4 regions of the Kitasatospora sp. NBC_01287 genome follow, and region 4 is predicted to be linked to each of the others. Evidence: riboswitches for the same ligand, from Rfam matches in the RefSeq annotation. Region 4 holds a riboswitch; each other region holds the start of a gene.
What was found. Region 4 has a riboswitch for cobalamin ahead of OG455_RS33510 (CbtB-domain containing protein). Riboswitches for the same ligand answer to the same signal wherever they lie in the genome.
Positions count from the first base shown of each region.

Region 1: linked by a shared signal. The riboswitch ahead of OG455_RS09135 (HoxN/HupN/NixA family nickel/cobalt transporter) and the one ahead of OG455_RS33510 (CbtB-domain containing protein) in region 4 are both predicted to bind cobalamin.
Region 2: linked by a shared signal. The riboswitch ahead of OG455_RS11445 (cobalamin biosynthesis protein) and the one ahead of OG455_RS33510 (CbtB-domain containing protein) in region 4 are both predicted to bind cobalamin.
Region 3: linked by a shared signal. The riboswitch ahead of OG455_RS15125 (ribonucleoside-diphosphate reductase subunit alpha) and the one ahead of OG455_RS33510 (CbtB-domain containing protein) in region 4 are both predicted to bind cobalamin.

Region 1 is NZ_JAPEPB010000001.1:2,169,828-2,173,978, reverse strand. It holds gene OG455_RS09150 (helix-turn-helix domain-containing protein) at 1-554, shown strand, start outside; gene OG455_RS09145 (MBL fold metallo-hydrolase) at 538-1,560, shown strand; gene OG455_RS09140 (metalloregulator ArsR/SmtB family transcription factor) at 1,814-2,302, opposite strand; cobalamin riboswitch at 2,400-2,614, shown strand; gene OG455_RS09135 (HoxN/HupN/NixA family nickel/cobalt transporter) at 2,650-3,822, shown strand; gene OG455_RS09130 (SDR family oxidoreductase) at 4,084-4,151, shown strand, end outside.
Region 2 is NZ_JAPEPB010000001.1:2,748,203-2,752,353, forward strand. It holds gene OG455_RS11435 (alpha/beta hydrolase) at 36-1,163, opposite strand; gene OG455_RS11440 (helix-turn-helix transcriptional regulator) at 1,308-2,024, opposite strand; cobalamin riboswitch at 2,262-2,400, shown strand; gene OG455_RS11445 (cobalamin biosynthesis protein) at 2,455-3,408, shown strand; gene OG455_RS11450 (cobyric acid synthase) at 3,405-4,151, shown strand, end outside.
Region 3 is NZ_JAPEPB010000001.1:3,614,876-3,619,026, reverse strand. It holds gene OG455_RS15125 (ribonucleoside-diphosphate reductase subunit alpha) at 35-2,449, opposite strand; cobalamin riboswitch at 2,637-2,767, opposite strand; gene OG455_RS15120 (glycosyltransferase family 39 protein) at 2,844-4,151, opposite strand, start outside.
Region 4 is NZ_JAPEPB010000001.1:7,823,717-7,827,867, reverse strand. It holds gene OG455_RS33520 (phytanoyl-CoA dioxygenase family protein) at 1-732, shown strand, start outside; gene OG455_RS33515 (DUF2470 domain-containing protein) at 882-1,685, opposite strand; cobalamin riboswitch at 1,819-1,942, shown strand; gene OG455_RS33510 (CbtB-domain containing protein) at 2,034-2,198, shown strand; gene OG455_RS33505 (CbtA family protein) at 2,276-3,148, shown strand; gene OG455_RS33500 ((2Fe-2S)-binding protein) at 3,145-4,038, shown strand; gene OG455_RS33495 (hypothetical protein) at 4,142-4,151, shown strand, end outside.

The sequences.
Region 1 (4,151 bases), 5.7 Mb from region 4:
CGACGGCCGCGCGCTGCGGGCGGGTCCTCGGGGTCCCGCAGGCGAACTGCTCCTTCCACCTCCGCCAACTCGCCAAGTACGGGTTCGTGGAGGAGGCCGGCCCAGGGCGCGACCGGCGTGAGCGCCAGTGGCGGGTGCCCGAGGTGCCACCGACCGTGCGGGTCGGGGCGGGCGGTGACCGGGTGCTCAAGCGGCAGCTCGAACGGCTCGTGGTGGAGCGGGAGATGCAGGCGATCCTCGACCACGCGGCCCGCGAGGAGCGGCGCCCCGGCCCGCCCGATGGCGGGGGGAGCGGCGGCGGTGGGGCTGCGGGCGTCCCGGGCGCCGACGGGCCGCCCGCGGCGGCCCTGCTGGCCGCCGTGGCGGTGCTCTCCGCCGCCGAGGCCGCCGAGCTCGCCGACCAGTGGCAGGCGCTGCTCGCGCCCTACATCGCCAGGGCGGGCGCGGCGGCCGGGCGGCCGGGCCCCGGACAGCACCACGTGCGGTACTTCATGGCGGCGACTCCGCTGCCCGACCTCGAAGCGCGGGAGAACGAGCATGCGACCGACGACTGACGGCCCGATCGACTTCGTGACCGGGGCTCCCGGCGCCGGCTCCCTGGCGGTCGACTGGATCCACGGCACCGCGTCCCGGCGCGGTGGCGGCCCGCCGCTCCAGGTCCACCAGTACGATGAGCACACCGTCATCCTGCGGCAGAGCATGGCGGTCAACTACGAGGCCCCGTTCATCTTCCTGCTCTTCGGCAACGACCGGGCCCTGCTGCTGGACACCGGCGCGACGGCCGACGCCACCATCTTCCCGCTGCGCGCGACGGTCGACCGGCTGGTGGCCGAGTGGCTCGACCGCCACCCGGGCGAGCAGGGCGAACGCGGCGGGCACGGCGAGCACGGTGGGCGGCGCGAGCCGTACGGGCTGGTGGTCGCGCACACCCACGGGCACGGCGACCACGTGGCCGCCGACGGCCAGTTCGCCGACCGCCCCGCGACCACGGTGGTGCCGCGCGAGGCCGAGGCCGTCGGGTCGTTCTTCGGTTTCGAGCCCGACCGGCCGCTCGACACGGTCACCTTCGACCTGGGCGGCCGGGTGCTGGAGATCCTTCCCTCGCCGGGGCACCATCGGGCGGCGATCACCGTCTACGACCCCTGGAGCGGGATCCTGTTCACCGGTGACACGGTGCTGCCGGGCCGCCTCTACGTGGAGGACCACGCCGCCTTCCGCGCGACCGTGGAGCGGATGGTGGAGTTCGCCGGCACCCACCCGGTCACCCATGTGCTCGGCTGCCATGTCGAGATGAGCCGCCGGCCCGGCGGCGAGTACCCGATCGGTGCCACCTACCAGCCCGACGAGCGGGTGCCCGAAATGACCGTGGCGCAGCTGGTGGCGGTCCGTGACGCGACCGTGGCCGTGGCCGGGCGGCCCGGGGTGCACCGCTTCGACGACTTCGTCATCTACAACGAGCCGCGCAAGACCGACATGCGCAAGCTGGTGGCCCGCGGCCTGGCCCACCAGCTGGCGAGCCCGGTCCTGCGGCTGCTCCCGGGCACTCGGCGCCGAGGCTGACCGGGGAGGGACTGACCGGGGAGGGGCTGACAGGGGAGGGGCTGACAGGCGGGAGGAGCTGACCGGGGGAGGGGCTGGCAGGGGAAAGGCTGACCGGGCACGGTCGACCGAGGAGGGAGTGCCCCGGTCTGTTCTGTCAGACAGTCCGGGTGCGGATCGGTGGGTCAGGGGCGATCGGCCACGATAATTTCGAGCGGCACTTGGAGCACCAGGGCCAGGACCTTGGAAAGCGGGACCTGCGGGGGAGCGGCCGTCAGCCCTGCGAGGTCGGAGCGCCCTTGTGGGGCAGCTCGCCTTGGGAAAGCCCACTGTGGGGCAGCTCGCCGTGGGAAAGCCCGCCATGGGAAAGCTCGTCGTGGGACAGCTCGTCGTGGGAAAGCTCGTCGTGCGGGAGCCGCGGGATCAGGTCGAGCAGCGGCGCCACGTCGGGATCGAGCAGGTGGTAGCGGACGATCCGGCCGTCCTTGTCGGCGGCCACCGTGCCCGAGGCCCGCAGCAGGCGCAGGGTCTGGGAGACGGCGGTCTCGCTGATCCCGGTGGCCAGCGCGAGGTCGGAGACCGCGATCGGCCCGGCCCGGTGGATCGCCAGCAGCAGCGCCAGGCGGCCCGGTTCGGCGAGCAGGGCGAAGCGCGCGGCCCAGCCGCGCACGGCCGCGGGCTCGCCGATGCCGGCGATGGCCGCGCAGACCGTGTGCTCGTCGATGGCGCGCCGGTGCGCCCGATCCTCGGGAACCAGATGCATGGGACCCATCTTCATCCCCGGTGACAGCGGTGTCCAAAACCGGGACGCCGGAACACCTGCGCATCTGCGCAGGCTTGTGGACATCACCGCCCGGGCTCTACGGTGTTCCCGCCGTGGTGTTCGGGAAGACCGGTGCACTGTGCCTGCCACAGGAGTCCGGAGCGGCCCTCGCCACTGTGATCGGGGAATCCTCGTACCGCTCCCGCCCGCCAGGGCGGATGGTCACTGGATGCCGTCAGGCGTCCGGGAAGGCCGGGTACGGGGGTGTTGGACCCGTCAGCCAGGAGACCGGCCACGGCACCGCACGACGAACTCTGTCCACGAGGTGCTGGAGAGGCTGCCCCCGGATGACCCTGCCCGAAACCACGCCGACCGCCGAGGCCCTACCGGCCCGCGCCCCGTCCGCGTCTTCCCTGTCCCCGTCCCCGTCGCCATCCTCCTCGCCGTCCCCGTCGGCGCCCGTCCTCTCGCTGCGCTGGGAGCGCCGGGACTGGCTGCGCACCGGCGGCCTGATGTCCGTGATCATCGCCATGCACGTGGCGGCCTTCGGCATCCTGATCGCCCTGGTGACGCCGCACCACTACACCGTCGGCAGCCAGGCCTTCGGGCTCGGCCTCGGCATCACCGCCTACACCCTGGGCATGCGGCACGCCTTCGACGCCGACCACATCGCGGCCATCGACAACACCACCCGCAAGCTGATGGCCGACGGCAAGCGTCCGGTCTCGGTCGGCTTCTGGTTCGCGCTCGGCCACTCCACCATCGTGGTGGTGCTGGCCGGGCTGGTCGCCGCCGGCGCCCAGGTGGTCGGCACCCTGACCAACGACAACTCCGGTGCGCACAAGCTGCTCGGCGTGGTCAGCACCAGCGTCTCCGGCGGCTTCCTCTACCTGATCGCCGCGCTCAACCTGGTCTCGATGGCCGGCATCGCGCGGGTCTTCCGCGCGATGCGCGCGGGCAGCTTCGACGAGCACGAGCTGGAGCGGCACCTGGACAGCCGCGGCTTCATGAACCGCGTCCTGGGCAGGCTGACCAAGTCGATCACCCGCCCGGGGCAGATGTACCCGGTGGGGCTGCTCTTCGGGATCGGCTTCGACACCGCGACCGAGGTCTCGCTGATGGTGATGGCCGGCTCCGGCGCCGCCTCCGGCCTGCCCTGGTACGCGATCCTCTGCCTGCCGCTGCTCTTCGCGGCCGGGATGAGCCTGTTCGACACGCTCGACGGCACCTTCATGAACTTCGCGTACCACTGGGCGTTCTCCAACCCGGTCCGCAAGGTGTACTACAACCTCACCATCACCGGGCTGTCCATCGCCGTCGCCTTCCTGATCGGCACCATCGAGCTGGTCGGGGTGCTGCACGAGCAGCTCGACCTGACCGACCCGGTCAGCGGCTGGATCTCCGGCATCAACCTCAACAACGTGGGCTTCGTCATCGTGGGCCTGTTCGTGGTGGTCTGGGCGGCCGCGCTGGCGTACTGGCGGCTGGCGAAGGTGGAGCAGCGCTGGCCGAAGGACTGACGCCGCCTCGCACGCGGGTACGGCCGAGGGCCGGACGGGACTCCCGTCCGGCCCTCGGCCGTACCCGGGCCGCCGCGCCAGGCCCCGCCACGGCCGGAAGGACCAGCCAGGGAGTGAAACACCTAGGACAAGATCGAGCCTGCCTACCGTCTTCGCCGGCCGCCAGAGTTGCTCTCGGAAGCGAGCGGGCGAGCGTGCTGACGCCGCCGACTCCCTCGATCCGAGTCGTACTGATCCAGCTGTTCCACAGGAGATGAACCCATGGCTTCAACCACCCTGTCCGGCACCCGCGTCGTCGTGATCGGCGGCAGCTCCGGCATCGGTCGCGC
Region 2 (4,151 bases), 5.1 Mb from region 4:
GACCGAGCGCGCGCGGGAGTGGGAGCCGGGCGACCTCAGAGCAGCGGGGTGAGGTAGCGGCGCAGCGCCTCCTCGTAGCCGCGCGGGTCGGCGTTCCAGAGCGCCGCGTGCCCGGCGTCGGGGATGCTGCGCAGGCTGACCAGATCCGGGCGCAGTTCGGCCAGCCGGCGGGCGGCGGCGAACGGCGCCACGGCGTCCTGCGGGCTGTGCAGCAGCAGGGTGGGGACGGCCAGCTCGGCACCGTCGGCGAGCCGGGCGAAGCCTGCCGGGTCGACCCCGGTGCGCCCCTCGGCCGCCCAGGCGCCCAGCTGCCCGGCGACCGCGCCGGGCACCCCGGCCCGGGCCGCGACCCCGCGCACCGAGGCCGACCAGTCCAGCACCGGCGAGTCGAGGATCAACCCGGCCAGCTCGTGGCGGTACCCGGACTCGGCGGCGGTGCGCAGCACGGTGGCGGCACCGACCGACCAGCCGTAGAGCACGATCCGTCCGGCGCCGGCCTCCTTGGCGAAGTGGATCGCCGCCTCGACGTCGCGCCACTCGGTCTCGCCGAAGTGCCCGATCCCGTCCGGCGAGGCGGGCGCCCCCTGGTCGCCCCGGTAGCTGACCACCAGCGCGGGCAGGTTGAGCCGCTTGAGCAGTGGCAGCACCGGCAGGGCCTGGCGGCGGTCGGCCAGCCGTCCGTGCACCGCGATCACCCAGGTGCCGCGCACCGCCGGGACGTACCAGGCGGGCAGCGCGCCGAGCTCGCCGTCGACCAGCACGTCCATGTAGTCCAGGCCGCAGGCCGAGCCCGGGTCGCCGCGCAGCACCCGGGGGCTCAGCTCGACCTCGGTGCCGGCCGTCAGCGGGCTGCCGGCGGTGAGTTCCAGGCGGCGGGTGACGCTCTGCGGGCCGGTGCGCAGCACCTTGCCGACCACCGCGTGGCCGCCGGGCCAGTCCAGCGCGTAGCGGCCGCGCCTGGCACTGGCCACGGTGCGGGTCAGCGTGACCTCCCCGGCGGCGAGCTCGTGCACCCGCAGCACGGGCTCGCCCACCGGCTCGCCGCTCGCGGAGCGCTCGGGGCGCAGGCTCAGATCCGAGACCCGGCGCCCGATCAGCAGGGCGGCCGCGCCCGCCGCGGCGGCGACGGCGGTGGCTGCGACGACGGCGGTTCCCCAGCGCATGGCTCTCCCCAGAGTGGTGACGGCAGGTCGGAGACGACCTGCCCAGTCCACCGCGCGCCATGCCACCCGGCCACCGCAACGCCGCCGTCCGGGCGCCGTCCAAGATGCCGCCCGAGTGCCGCCCGAGTGCCGCCCCGGGGTGTCTCAGACCCGCAGGCCGCCGGTGTCCTCGCGGGTCAGCAGGCTCCAGAAGCGGTCGACCGGCTCCTGCTCCGGCTCCGCCGGCCGGGGCGCGGCCGGGGCGGCGGGGCCCCAGCTGCCCGTGCCCCAGTGACCGCTCACCTGGTACTCGCTCCGCAGCGCCGCCAGTACCCGGCCCAGGGTGTCGCGGTGCACCGGCACCAGCTCGGCGACCGCCTTCAGCTGCGCCTGCCAGCGGCCGTCCACGCACTGGCGCAGCCGGTCCACCAGCTCCTGCTCGGCGCCCCGCACCCGGACCAGGTCGCGCAGCGTCAGGCCGAGCACCTCGGCCAGCGCGGCGCCCTGCTCCTCGCTGCCGGTCCAGCGGCCGGTCCGCTCCACGGCGGCGTAGGCGCGCGGGTCCATCCCGATCCGGGTCGCGGTCTGCTCCTGGTTGAGCTCCCGGGCCACCCGGAAGTCGCGCAGCGAGTCGGGGGCCACGCCCATCAGCTGCGCCGCCGGGCACCACAGCGCGCGGGCCAGCGCGATGAACTCCTCCTCGGTCGGGCGGATCTCCCCGCTCTCCCAGCCGATCACGTGGCCGGGCAGCAGCCGCACCCCGTGCGCGGCCAGGCCCTGGGCGACCTGCTCGGGGGTCAGGCCGAGACCGACGCGATGAGCGCGGGCGGCCCGGGGGGAGAACGGGACCGGGGTGGGGGCCGGCGGCCGGCTTCTTCGCATGGGCCGACGCTAGGGCCGGGGTCGACCCGCCCCCAGTCGCCGAACACACGAAGCCGCGCGACGGGCCCGGGGCCGCCCTTGGACGATTCACCAGCGCCCGGCGCCCCGGCCGCGCCGCTACTCGGAGGTAGCAACGGTTCCGCTGCTCCGGCCCGTCGTGTGATCAACCAGTCCCGGGGCCTGGTTGACTCCCGCTTCGCACGCGTGATGGGATCCGTTGGCCAAACGGAGGCAAGTAGAGGAAGCCGGTGCGAATCCGGCGCGGTCCCGCCACTGTCACCGGGGAGCACGCCCGACGCACGGTCACGGCGGCCCGCCACAGGGTCGTTGGAAGGCCCGGGTGTGCGTTCTACCACCCGGGGAAGCCAGGAGACTCTCGCCGCCGGTACGTCGATCCAGGGCGAGGACCCTGAGTGAGGACACGCGACACATGGCGGGGGTTCCCCACCGCGCGCTGCCGTACGCCCTGGGCGCCCTGGCCGGCTATGCCGCCGACGCCCGCTTCGGCGATCCCCGGCGCGGCCACCCGGTGGCCTTCTTCGGGCGCGCGGCCGCCCGGCTGGAGCGCGCGCTCTGGCGCGATGACCGCGGCGCCGGCGCGCTGCACACCGCACTCTGCGTGGGCGCGGTGGCGGGCGGTGCCGCCGGGATCGGACGGCTGCTGGGACGGGAGAGCGCCGCGCTGACGGCCGCCGCCACCTGGACGGTGCTCGGCGGCAGCTCGCTGGCCCGCGAGGCCCGCACCATCGGCGACGCGCTGTCGGCCGGCGACCTGGCGGCCGCCAGGCAGCGGCTGCCGCACCTGTGCGGGCGCGACCCGAGCGAACTGGACGAGCAGCAGATCGCCCGCGCCGTGGTCGAGTCGGTGGCAGAGAACACCGCCGACGCGGTGGTCAACGCCCTGGTCTGGGGCGCGCTCGCGGGCGCGCCCGGCCTGCTCGCCTTCCGCGCCGTCAACACGCTGGACGCGATGGTCGGCCACAAGTCGGCGAGGTACCGCCGGTTCGGCTGGGCCGCGGCCCGACTGGACGACGTGGCCGGCTGGCCGGGCGCCCGGCTGACCGCGCTGCTCACGGTGGCGGCCGCCGAGGACCGCGGCCGGGCCTGGCGCGTCTGGCGCCGGGACGGCGGCGCGCACCCGAGCCCGAACGCCGGGCAGGCCGAGTCCGCCTTCGCCGGCGCGCTCGGCGTGCGCCTGGGCGGGACGCTGCGGTACGGGGAGCACGTGGAGCACCGCCCGGTGCTGGGCGGCGGGCAGCGCCCGGTGGCGGTGGCGGACATCGAACGGGCCTGCCGGCTGTCGCGCCGGGTCGGGCTGCTCGCGCTGGGGACGACGGTGGCGCTGCGGTTCGCCGTGCCCGTACGGAGGGGACGACGGAGATGAGCAACGCGCTGCTGGTGGCGGGCACCACCTCGGACGCCGGGAAGAGCGTGGTCACCGCCGGGATCTGCCGCTGGCTGGTCCGCCGGGGCGTCAAGGTGGCCCCGTTCAAGGCCCAGAACATGTCACTCAACTCGATGGTCACGCTGGACGGCGCCGAGATCGGCCGGGCCCAGGTGATGCAGGCGCAGGCCGCCCGGGTCGAGCCCGAGGCCGCGATGAACCCGGTGCTGCTCAAGCCCGGGGCGGACGGGCGCAGCCAGGTGGTGCTGCTCGGCCGGCCGGTCGCCGAGGTCGGCGCGCTCGACTACCGCGAGCGCAAGCCGTACCTGCTGGAGCGCTCGCTGGAGTGCCTGGCCGACCTGCGGCGCCGCTTCGACGTGGTGGTCTGCGAGGGCGCCGGCTCGCCGGCCGAGATCAACCTGCGCGACCGCGACATCGCCAACATGGGACTGGCCCGGGCCGCCGAGCTGCCGGTGGTGGTGGTCGGCGACATCGACCGCGGTGGCGTCTTCGCCGCGATGTTCGGCACCCTGGCGCTGCTCTCGCCCGAGGACCAGCGGCTGGTGGCGGGCTGGCTGGTGAACAAGTTCCGCGGCGACGCCCGGCTGCTGAAGCCCGGCCTGGACATGCTGCACGAGCTGACCGGCCGTCCGGTGCTCGGCACCCTGCCGATGCTGAAGGGCCTGTGGCTGGACGCCGAGGACTCGCTCGACCTCACCACGGCGGTGGACCGCGAGGACACC
Region 3 (4,151 bases), 4.2 Mb from region 4:
TGGCGGCCCTCGGGCTGGTCGAGGGGGGCGGAACTCACTGGCAGGCCTCGCAGGACTCGGGGTTCTCCAGGGAGCAGGCGATGGCGTCCTGCTCGGCCTGGCTCAGCGTGGGAGCGGGGACGCCCGCGGTGGGGCCGCTGACCGGCACGGCCGCGGGGCGGGCGGCGCCGGAGGCCGCCTGGGCGATCCGGGTGGCCGGGCGCGAGCGCAGGTAGTAGGTGGTCTTGAGACCGACCTTCCAGGCGTAGGCGTACATCGAGCTGAGCTTGCCGATGGTCGGCGCGGCCATGAAGAGGTTCAGCGACTGGCTCTGGTCCAGGTACGGCTGGCGGGCGGCGGCCAGGTCGATCAGCGCGCGCTGCGGCAGCTCCCAGGCGGTGCGGTAGCGCGAGCGCAGCTCGGCCGGCAGCCAGGAGAGCTCCTGCACCGAGCCGTTGGCCTCGCGCAGCGCGTCGCGGGTCTGCTGGTCCCAGACGCCCAGCTCCTTCAGCTCGCGCACCAGGTACGGGTTGACCTGGAGGAACTCGCCGGAGAGGGTCTCGCGCTTGAAGAGGTTGGAGACCTGCGGCTCGATGCACTCGTAGACGCCGGCGATCGAGGCGATGGTCGCGGTCGGCGCGATCGCCAGCAGCAGCGAGTTGCGCAGGCCGGTGCGGGCGATGGTGGCGCGCAGCGCCTCCCAGCGCTCGGTCCACTGCGGGGTGGCGTCGGCGAAGTGGTCGATGTGCAGCTGGCCGCGGGCCGCGCGGGTCTCGGCGTAGGCCGGGTGCTGCCCGAACTGCTCGGCGAGCTCGCTGGAGCGCTCGTAGGCGGTCAGCATGATCCGCTCGGCGATCAGCGTGGACAGCTTCTTGGCCTCGGCGGAGTCGAAGTCCAGGCCCAGCTGGAAGAAGACGTCCTGCAGGCCCATCACGCCCAGGCCCACCGGGCGCCAGCGGGAGTTGGAGGTGGCGGCTTCGCCGGTCGGGTAGAAGTTGATGTCCACCACCCGGTCCAGGAAGGTGACGGCGGTGCGCACGGTGGCGTCCAGCCGCTGCCAGTCCATGGCGGTGAGCAGGTCGGTGGCGGTCGCGCCGGCGGCCACGTGGGCGCCGAGGTTGACCGAGCCCAGGTTGCAGACCGCGGTCTCGGAGTCGTCGGTGACCTCCAGGATCTCGGTGCACAGGTTGGAGGAGTGCACCGTGCGGCCGGGCAGCGCGGTCTGGTTGGCGGCGCGGTTGGCGGCGTCCTTGAAGGTCATCCAGCCGTTGCCGGTCTGCGCCAGGGTGCGCATCATCCGGGCGTAGAGGGTCTGCGCGGGGATGCTGCGGACGGCCTTGCCGGCCTGCTCGGCCTTGAGGTACGCCTCGTCGAACTCCTCGCCCCACAGGTCGACCAGCTCGGGCACGTCGGCCGGGGAGAAGAGCGACCAGTCGGCGTTGGCGTTGACCCGGCGCATGAACTCGTCCGGGATCCAGTGCGCCAGGTTGAGGTTGTGGGTGCGGCGGGCCTCCTCGCCGGTGCTGTCGCGCAGTTCGAGGAACTCCTCGATGTCCGCGTGCCAGGTCTCCAGGTAGACGCAGGCCGCGCCCTTGCGGCGGCCGCCCTGGTTGACGGCGGCGACCGAGGAGTCCAGGGTGCGCAGGAACGGCACGATGCCGTTGGACTGGCCGTTGGTGCCGCGGATCAGGCTGCCGCGCGAGCGGATCCGGGAGTAGGACAGGCCGATGCCGCCGGCGTGCTTGGAGAGCCGGGCGATCTGCGCGTAGCGCGAGTAGATCGAGTCCAGGTTGTCCAGCGGCGAGTCCAGCAGGTAGCAGCTGGACATCTGCGGGTGCCGGGTGCCGGAGTTGAAGAGGGTCGGCGAGGAGGTCAGGTACTCCAGCCGGCTCATCAGGCGGTAGAGCTCGGCGACCTCGGCCACCGACTGCTCGTTGTCGCCCACCGCCAGGCCGCAGGCGACCCGGAGCAGGAAGTGCTGCGGGCGCTCGACCACCTTGCGGGTGATCGGGTGGCGCAGCAGGTAGCGGGACTGCACGGTGCGCAGGCCGAAGTACTCGAAGCGGTCGTCGCCCCGCTCGTCGATCAGCGCGTCCAGCGCGGCGGCGTGCTTGGCCACGAAGGCGGCGGTGACCTCGCCGATCAGGCCCTCGGCGTGGCCGACGGCGATCGAGGCGGTGAACGAGGTGGCGCCCTGGCCCACCGCCTCGTCGGCGATCTCCTGGGCCAGCAGCCGGGCGGCCAGCTTCGAGTACTGGGGGTCCTCGGCGATCATCGAAGCGGCGGCGTCCACGGCCAGCCCGCGCAGCTCGGCGAAGTCCGAGCCGGCGTGGCGGCCGCGCAGCGCGGCGGCGGCGACGTGGCCGGGGTCCACCTGGGGGAGGTCGGCGCTCTTGTCGGTGAGCAGCCGAAGCAGTGCCGCACCGGGATCGGTCTGGGTGGCATCGGCGGCGTGTCCCTGTGACGGCAGGGCAACTGAGGCGGCGACGGTCAAGGCGCTCTCTCTCCTGGGGCGGCGGCGGACTGGGGGAGGTCCGTGGCTCGCGCGCGGGGCAGGGGAGATGGGCACGCCGGTCTGCTCCGGCGCGCGCGTCGTCACCCTGGCCTGCCCGCGAGGCCGGACGGTACAGCTGTGCGTGAGAGGCCTCTGCGGGGAGGCCGGGCGGCACACCGTCGGCAGGTATTCGGACTCGCGGAAACCCCATGGGGGCAAGCGCTCACCGCTGCGGGGCAGTCCCGGACTCGCACCGGGTTCCCCTGCGTCGACAGCGAGAGTGAGCATACATGTAGTGGTGGCCGCTTCAAGCAGCACCATATGTAGTGTCGTGCGGAGTGGCGAAGCCAACACTCGATGGTGCCCGGCGTCAGCTGCTGCCGGGTGCCATCTGGACGTTGTGGTCACCCAGGTCGTCCGCCACCGAGGCCCGGCGGGAGGGGTGGACCCGGCTCAGCAGGACCAGTCGGACCCAGGGCAGGCTGTCGGTCCTGGTGGTCTGGAACTGACTGCGGAGCACCTGCGCGGTCTGCGGCGGGAGCGCCGCCAGCGGGTCGGCGGCGGGGCCGGTGGCCACCAGCCAGATCCGGTTGGTGTTCGCCGCGCAGGCGTCCGGGTCGTCGCACTCCTGGGCCGAGTAGAGGCCGATCTCGGCGGCCGACTTCTGCAGCAGGATATCCTTCGGCGCGGTGCGGACGTCGCGCAGCTCGTAGGCCATCGACATCCGCTCCTGCAGCGTCCCGCTGTAGACGATGCCGTCGCCCGGCTGCTGGTCGTGCAGCATGATCCGGGTGAGCCGGTTGTAGTCCGGCTCGCCCGCCAGGTCCTGGTGGGTCGCTCGGATCCCGGGCCAGGCCGTCCAGCCCAGTCCGGCCACCGCGGCGGCGACCAGCACCCAGCTCAGCAGCCGGCGCGGCAGCGCGGGGGCGGCGCCGCTGGTCAGCGGTCCGCCGACCCGGCACACCGCCGCGGCGGCCAGCAGGGTCCAGGCGGGCAGGGTGAAGAGCAGGTAGCGGTTGAGGAAGAGGTGCAGCCAACTCGCGGTGGCGAAGGTGACCAGGGGCGGCAGCAGCGCCCAGGCCGCGAGCAGCGCGGCGTGACGGCGGGCCGCCAGCAGCCCCAGCAGGCCCACGGCCAGCACCGCGAGCCCGACGTGCCAGGAGAGGAAGAGCGTGTCCGGGTAGGCCTTGAGATCGGCCGGCCCGGTCTTGTTCCAGGCGATCTGGGCGCTCTGCGACCGGCCCTGCAGCACCATCGGCACGGTGAGCGAGCCGCCGGCCAGCACCGCGGCGGTGAAGGCCCAGCGCGGGACCAGGTCGGCCCTGCGGGTCCTGGTCAGCACCGCGGCCAGGTGGCCGGCCAGCACCGAGAGGGTCACCAGGTGGGTCCAGCCGAGCAGCGGGATGGTCACCGCGTACCCGACCCAGCTCTTCAGCGAGGGACGGTCCAGGGCCCGGACCAGCAGGTGGGTGGAGGCGATCGCGACCAGGACCGCGAAGGCGTACGGGCGGGCCTCCTGGCCGTACCGGGTGGTGCTGGGCAGGACTGCCAGCAGCAGGCCCGCCAGCAGCCCGGTGGCGGGCGTGAAGAGCCGCCGGCCGAGCAGTGCCAGCCAGCCGGCCGCCACCGCCATGGCGATCGCGGACGGCACCCGCAGCGCGGTGGGCGAGTCGCCGAA
Region 4 (4,151 bases):
CCGCAGGCCGCCGGGAAGTTGGACCGGTCAGGCCTGGAGCAGCTGCACCTGGTGGCCGACGCGGGGCAGATCCGGTCGGTCCGCGACGAGTTGGACCGCCGCTTGCGCCCGGCCGCCGAGCAGCTGCTGCTCCGCTTCGCCGGCGCCCTGCCACCGCAGCGCCGGCGGCTGTACGTGAGTTCGCACCTGGGCGTGCGGATCATGTCGCCGCAGGCCACCGTGCGCGGCCGGGAGGCGGAACTGGGCGACTACACCGGTTTCCTGCTGCCGACGCTGGCGCACACCGACTCCTGGTTCAACACCGCGGTCAACTCGGTGAACCTCTGGCTGGCCGTCAGCCGGGTGCGGCGGGACAACGGCCTGACACTCTGGCCGCAGGCGTACCGGCGTCCGCTGCGGCACGACGGGGTACGGCTGCTGGCCGGCCAGGCGATCGGTGAGCCGGTGGAGGTCGAGCTGGAGGCCGGCGACCTGCTGGTCTTCGCCGGCGACCAGCTTCACGCCACCCGCCCGAACACCGGTCCGGAGACCCGCTGGGTGGTCACCAAGCGGCTCTGCCTGGGCCCGCCGCGCTACCACCCGCGCGCCACCGGCTGGGTGCCGTACCTCGATCCGCGCCTGCTCGACACCCCGCTGCGGGCACTGGCCCCGGCGCGGTCAGCGCTCACCCTCGGCGGGCTGCGCCAACTCGGCCGCGAGGCCGACCGATTGCTCACCCGGCTGCGCCACTGAGGCCGCCGGAGTCGGGCAGGCCGCCGTGCTCGGGCAGGCCGCCGGGACTGCCACCGCCGGGCGCGCCGGGGGTGTGGCGAGGGCGGCGGCCAGCGGCGCGGCGCGGAGGATCGTGGCCACGTCGAGGACGGGCCCGCGCGGCGCCCCCGTCACGGCCGTCCGGCGGGCCCGCTGGAGCCGCTGCCGGCTGAGGCATCCGGTCCGTTCTGGTCGCCGTGGTGATGGTGGTGGTGCCGGCAGGGGTGAGCGGCGTCGAGCAGCGCGCGGACCCGGTCGCCGGCCTGGTCGGCGGTCCGCGCCGGGGTCGGGAACAGCAGCCGGACGTCGCGCCGGGTGTGCGGGTGCTCCAACCGCAGCGTCAGGCCGTGGCGGTCCAGTGCCAGCGGCCATGCCCGGGCCGGGCCGGGCGGGGCCCCGGCCCCGATCCCGGCCCCAGTCCCGACCAGACCGGCGAGCAGGGCCAGCACGTCCTGGTGATCATCCGTCAGATGAGTGAGCAGGTGCGCCTCGCACCTGGCCAGCGGATCGGGCCGGGCGGCGGTGAACGCCTCGGGCGCCACCGTGCTGCCGCCCTCGACCGTGCGCAGGGTGGCGTGTGCGAGGTCCAGGCGCAGGGTGAGGTCCGCCGCGTCGGACGCGCGCTCGTCCGCCAGCAGTCGGCCGACCAGGGTCACCCGGGCGCGGACCCGGTCACGCACGGCAGCCGGCGCGACGTCGGTGATCTCGACCACGCAGGCCAGCGCGCCGCGGGGGGCCTGGGCGTGCTCGGCGGCCAGCGGGGTGTCCCGCGGCACCCGCATGGTCAGGCCGCCGTCCGGGTCGAGCGCGTGCACCCCGATCAGGTCGTAGCTGTGGCGCTCGGTGGCGAGGGCCAGCGAGTCGGCGGCGGCCAGCACCGTGCGGACCCGCTCCGCCGCGTCGGCGCCCGTCGTACGGGTGTGCGTGGCAGCCATGCCACACCTCCACTCAAGTTAGGTTTGCCTAACCTTAGCGGAGCGGGCGATACGGTGCCGGCCCAGGGCCGGCCGACCTCGGCGGGGGTGATCCCGGTGACGCGCGATTGACGGCGCATCGGCCGCGCCCTACCCTGCCTCAGGTAGTGATGGCGTAAGGAAGCTGGTGGGAATCCAGCACGGTCGCGCCACTGTGAAGCGGATCGCCCCCGGGCGGTGCGCCAGTCAGATACGACGCCATCACCGCACTCCACACGCTAGCGGGACGCACGATCCCCTGAAGGAGACTCACCTGTGAGCACCAGTCTGCCCAGTTCCAGCGCGCTGCCCACTCCCGTGGTGCTGCCGGTGTCGAAGGCCGTGACCTGGCTGGTCGGCACCGCGCTGATCGCCCTCGCGGTCTACTACTTCATCGGTGTCGACCAGGGCGCCTACTCCGTCTTCGGCAAGGACATGCACATCCACGAGTTCGTCCACGACTCCCGGCACTTCCTCGGCTTCCCCTGCCACTGACGAGCCCGACGAGCCCGACGAAACCGACGGACCCGACGAACTCGACGCCCGACGAACTGAAGTACGGACAACTGGACATGGAAAAGAGACTCATCCTGCGCGGCGTGCTCGCCGGCGCAGTGGCAGGCCTGCTCGCATTCGTCTTCGCGCGGATCTTCGCCGAGCCGCAGATCGACGCCGCGATCAGCTACGAGAGCGCGCGCGACGCCGCGCAGAGCACGCTGGACAAGGCCGCCGGGCTGCCGATGGCCGACTCCGGCCCCGACATCTTCAGCCGCACCATCCAGGCCAACATCGGCATCGGTGTCGGCATGGTCTTCTTCGGCATGGCGATGGGCGCGCTGTTCGCCGTGGCGTACACCGTCTGCCTGGGCCGGGTCGGCAAGCTGCGGCCGCGCACCCTGGCCATGCTGGTGGCGCTGGGCGGCTTCCTCGGCATCTACTTCGTGCCGTTCGTGAAGTACCCGGCGAACCCGCCGTCGATCGGGCACCCCGACACGATCCGCGACCGGGGCAACCTCTACCTCGCCATGGTGCTCTGCTCGGTCGTCTTCCTGATCGCGGCGGTCTGGCTGGGCAAGCGACTGCAGGCCAGGTTCGGGAACTGGAACGCGACCCTGCTGGCCGGCGCGGCCTACGCGGTGGTGCTCGGCGTGATCATGGCGCTGCTCCCCTCGCTCGGCGAACTGTCGGACAACGTCCGTGAGTTCGGACACCACGCGACCGAGACGCCGCAGCCGCTGACCGACCCGGGCGGCACCATCGTCTTCCCCGGCTTCCCGGCCGACACGCTGTTCGAGTTCCGCTTCTACTCGGTGATCGCGCAACTGCTGCTCTGGGCCGTCCTCGGCCTGGTCTTCGGCCCGCTGGCCGAGCGCCTGCTCGCCCCGAAGGAGCGGACGGCGTCCCAGGCCACGCCGGTCCGGGCCAAGCCGGTCGGGGCGGTATGACCGAGCCGGACCACCGGTGCGCCCCGGCGCGACCGGACCCGAAGGCCGCGACGCCCGCACGGGTCGCGGCCCTCGGGCCGTTCTTCGCCTTCGAGACCCGCCAGGAGAGCGGCATCCCTGGGCCGCCGCCGGCGCCCTGGCGAGCACTGGGTGAACTGCTGGATGACCCCTCGGTGCTGCGCGCGCGGGTGACCGCCGTGCGCGGCTACCTCGCGGCGGCCGGCGGGCAGCCGGTGACGGCGGTGGAGGAGCGGGTGGCCGCCTCGGTGACCCAGCTGGGGCTGGCCTCCCGGCTGCTCTCCCCGGCCTTCGCCGTCGGTGTGCTGACCGGCGAGGCGCTCCCGTTCGACCCGCGCCGGGCGTGGTGGCAGCCGGTACCGGGCGGGCCCTTCCCGCTCTCACTGCCGCGACGGACCACCGGACGGGGCGCGGGCGGGGACCCGGGCGAGGACCCGGGCGCGAGCGCGAGCGCGAGCGCGGACCAGGAGCCGGAAACGGGCGAGCCCTGGGACCCGGTCGGGCTCGCGGACCGGCTGGCCCGGGACCTGCTCGACGGGCCGATCCGCGAGCTGGTGGCGGCGGCCGGCGCGTACTCGCTCTCCCCGCACATCCTCTGGGGCAACGTCGCCTCGGCGGTCAACGGCGCGGCCTCGGCGATCGCCCGCACAGCACCCGAACTCGCGGGCCGGGCAGGCGAACTGGCCACCCAGCTGCTCGACCGGCCGCCCCTGCGCGGCGCCGGCGGCCCGACGGCCGACGGCGGCGGATTCCGCCGTCGCAGTTGCTGCCTGATCTACCGGGCCGCCCCGGACCGCGCGGGCGCCCTCTGCGGGGACTGCGTGCTCACCGGCCGCCCGCGCCCGCTGCCCGGCCGTGCCGGTCTGCGCTGACTCCCCTCCAGCAGACGGCGGCTGACGCCTCGTCAGAGCGAGAGTAGGTCGATAGTCGAGCCGGACCCCGGAACCCCGCAGGGCGACCGTCGACGGCGTCGACATGGTCCTGC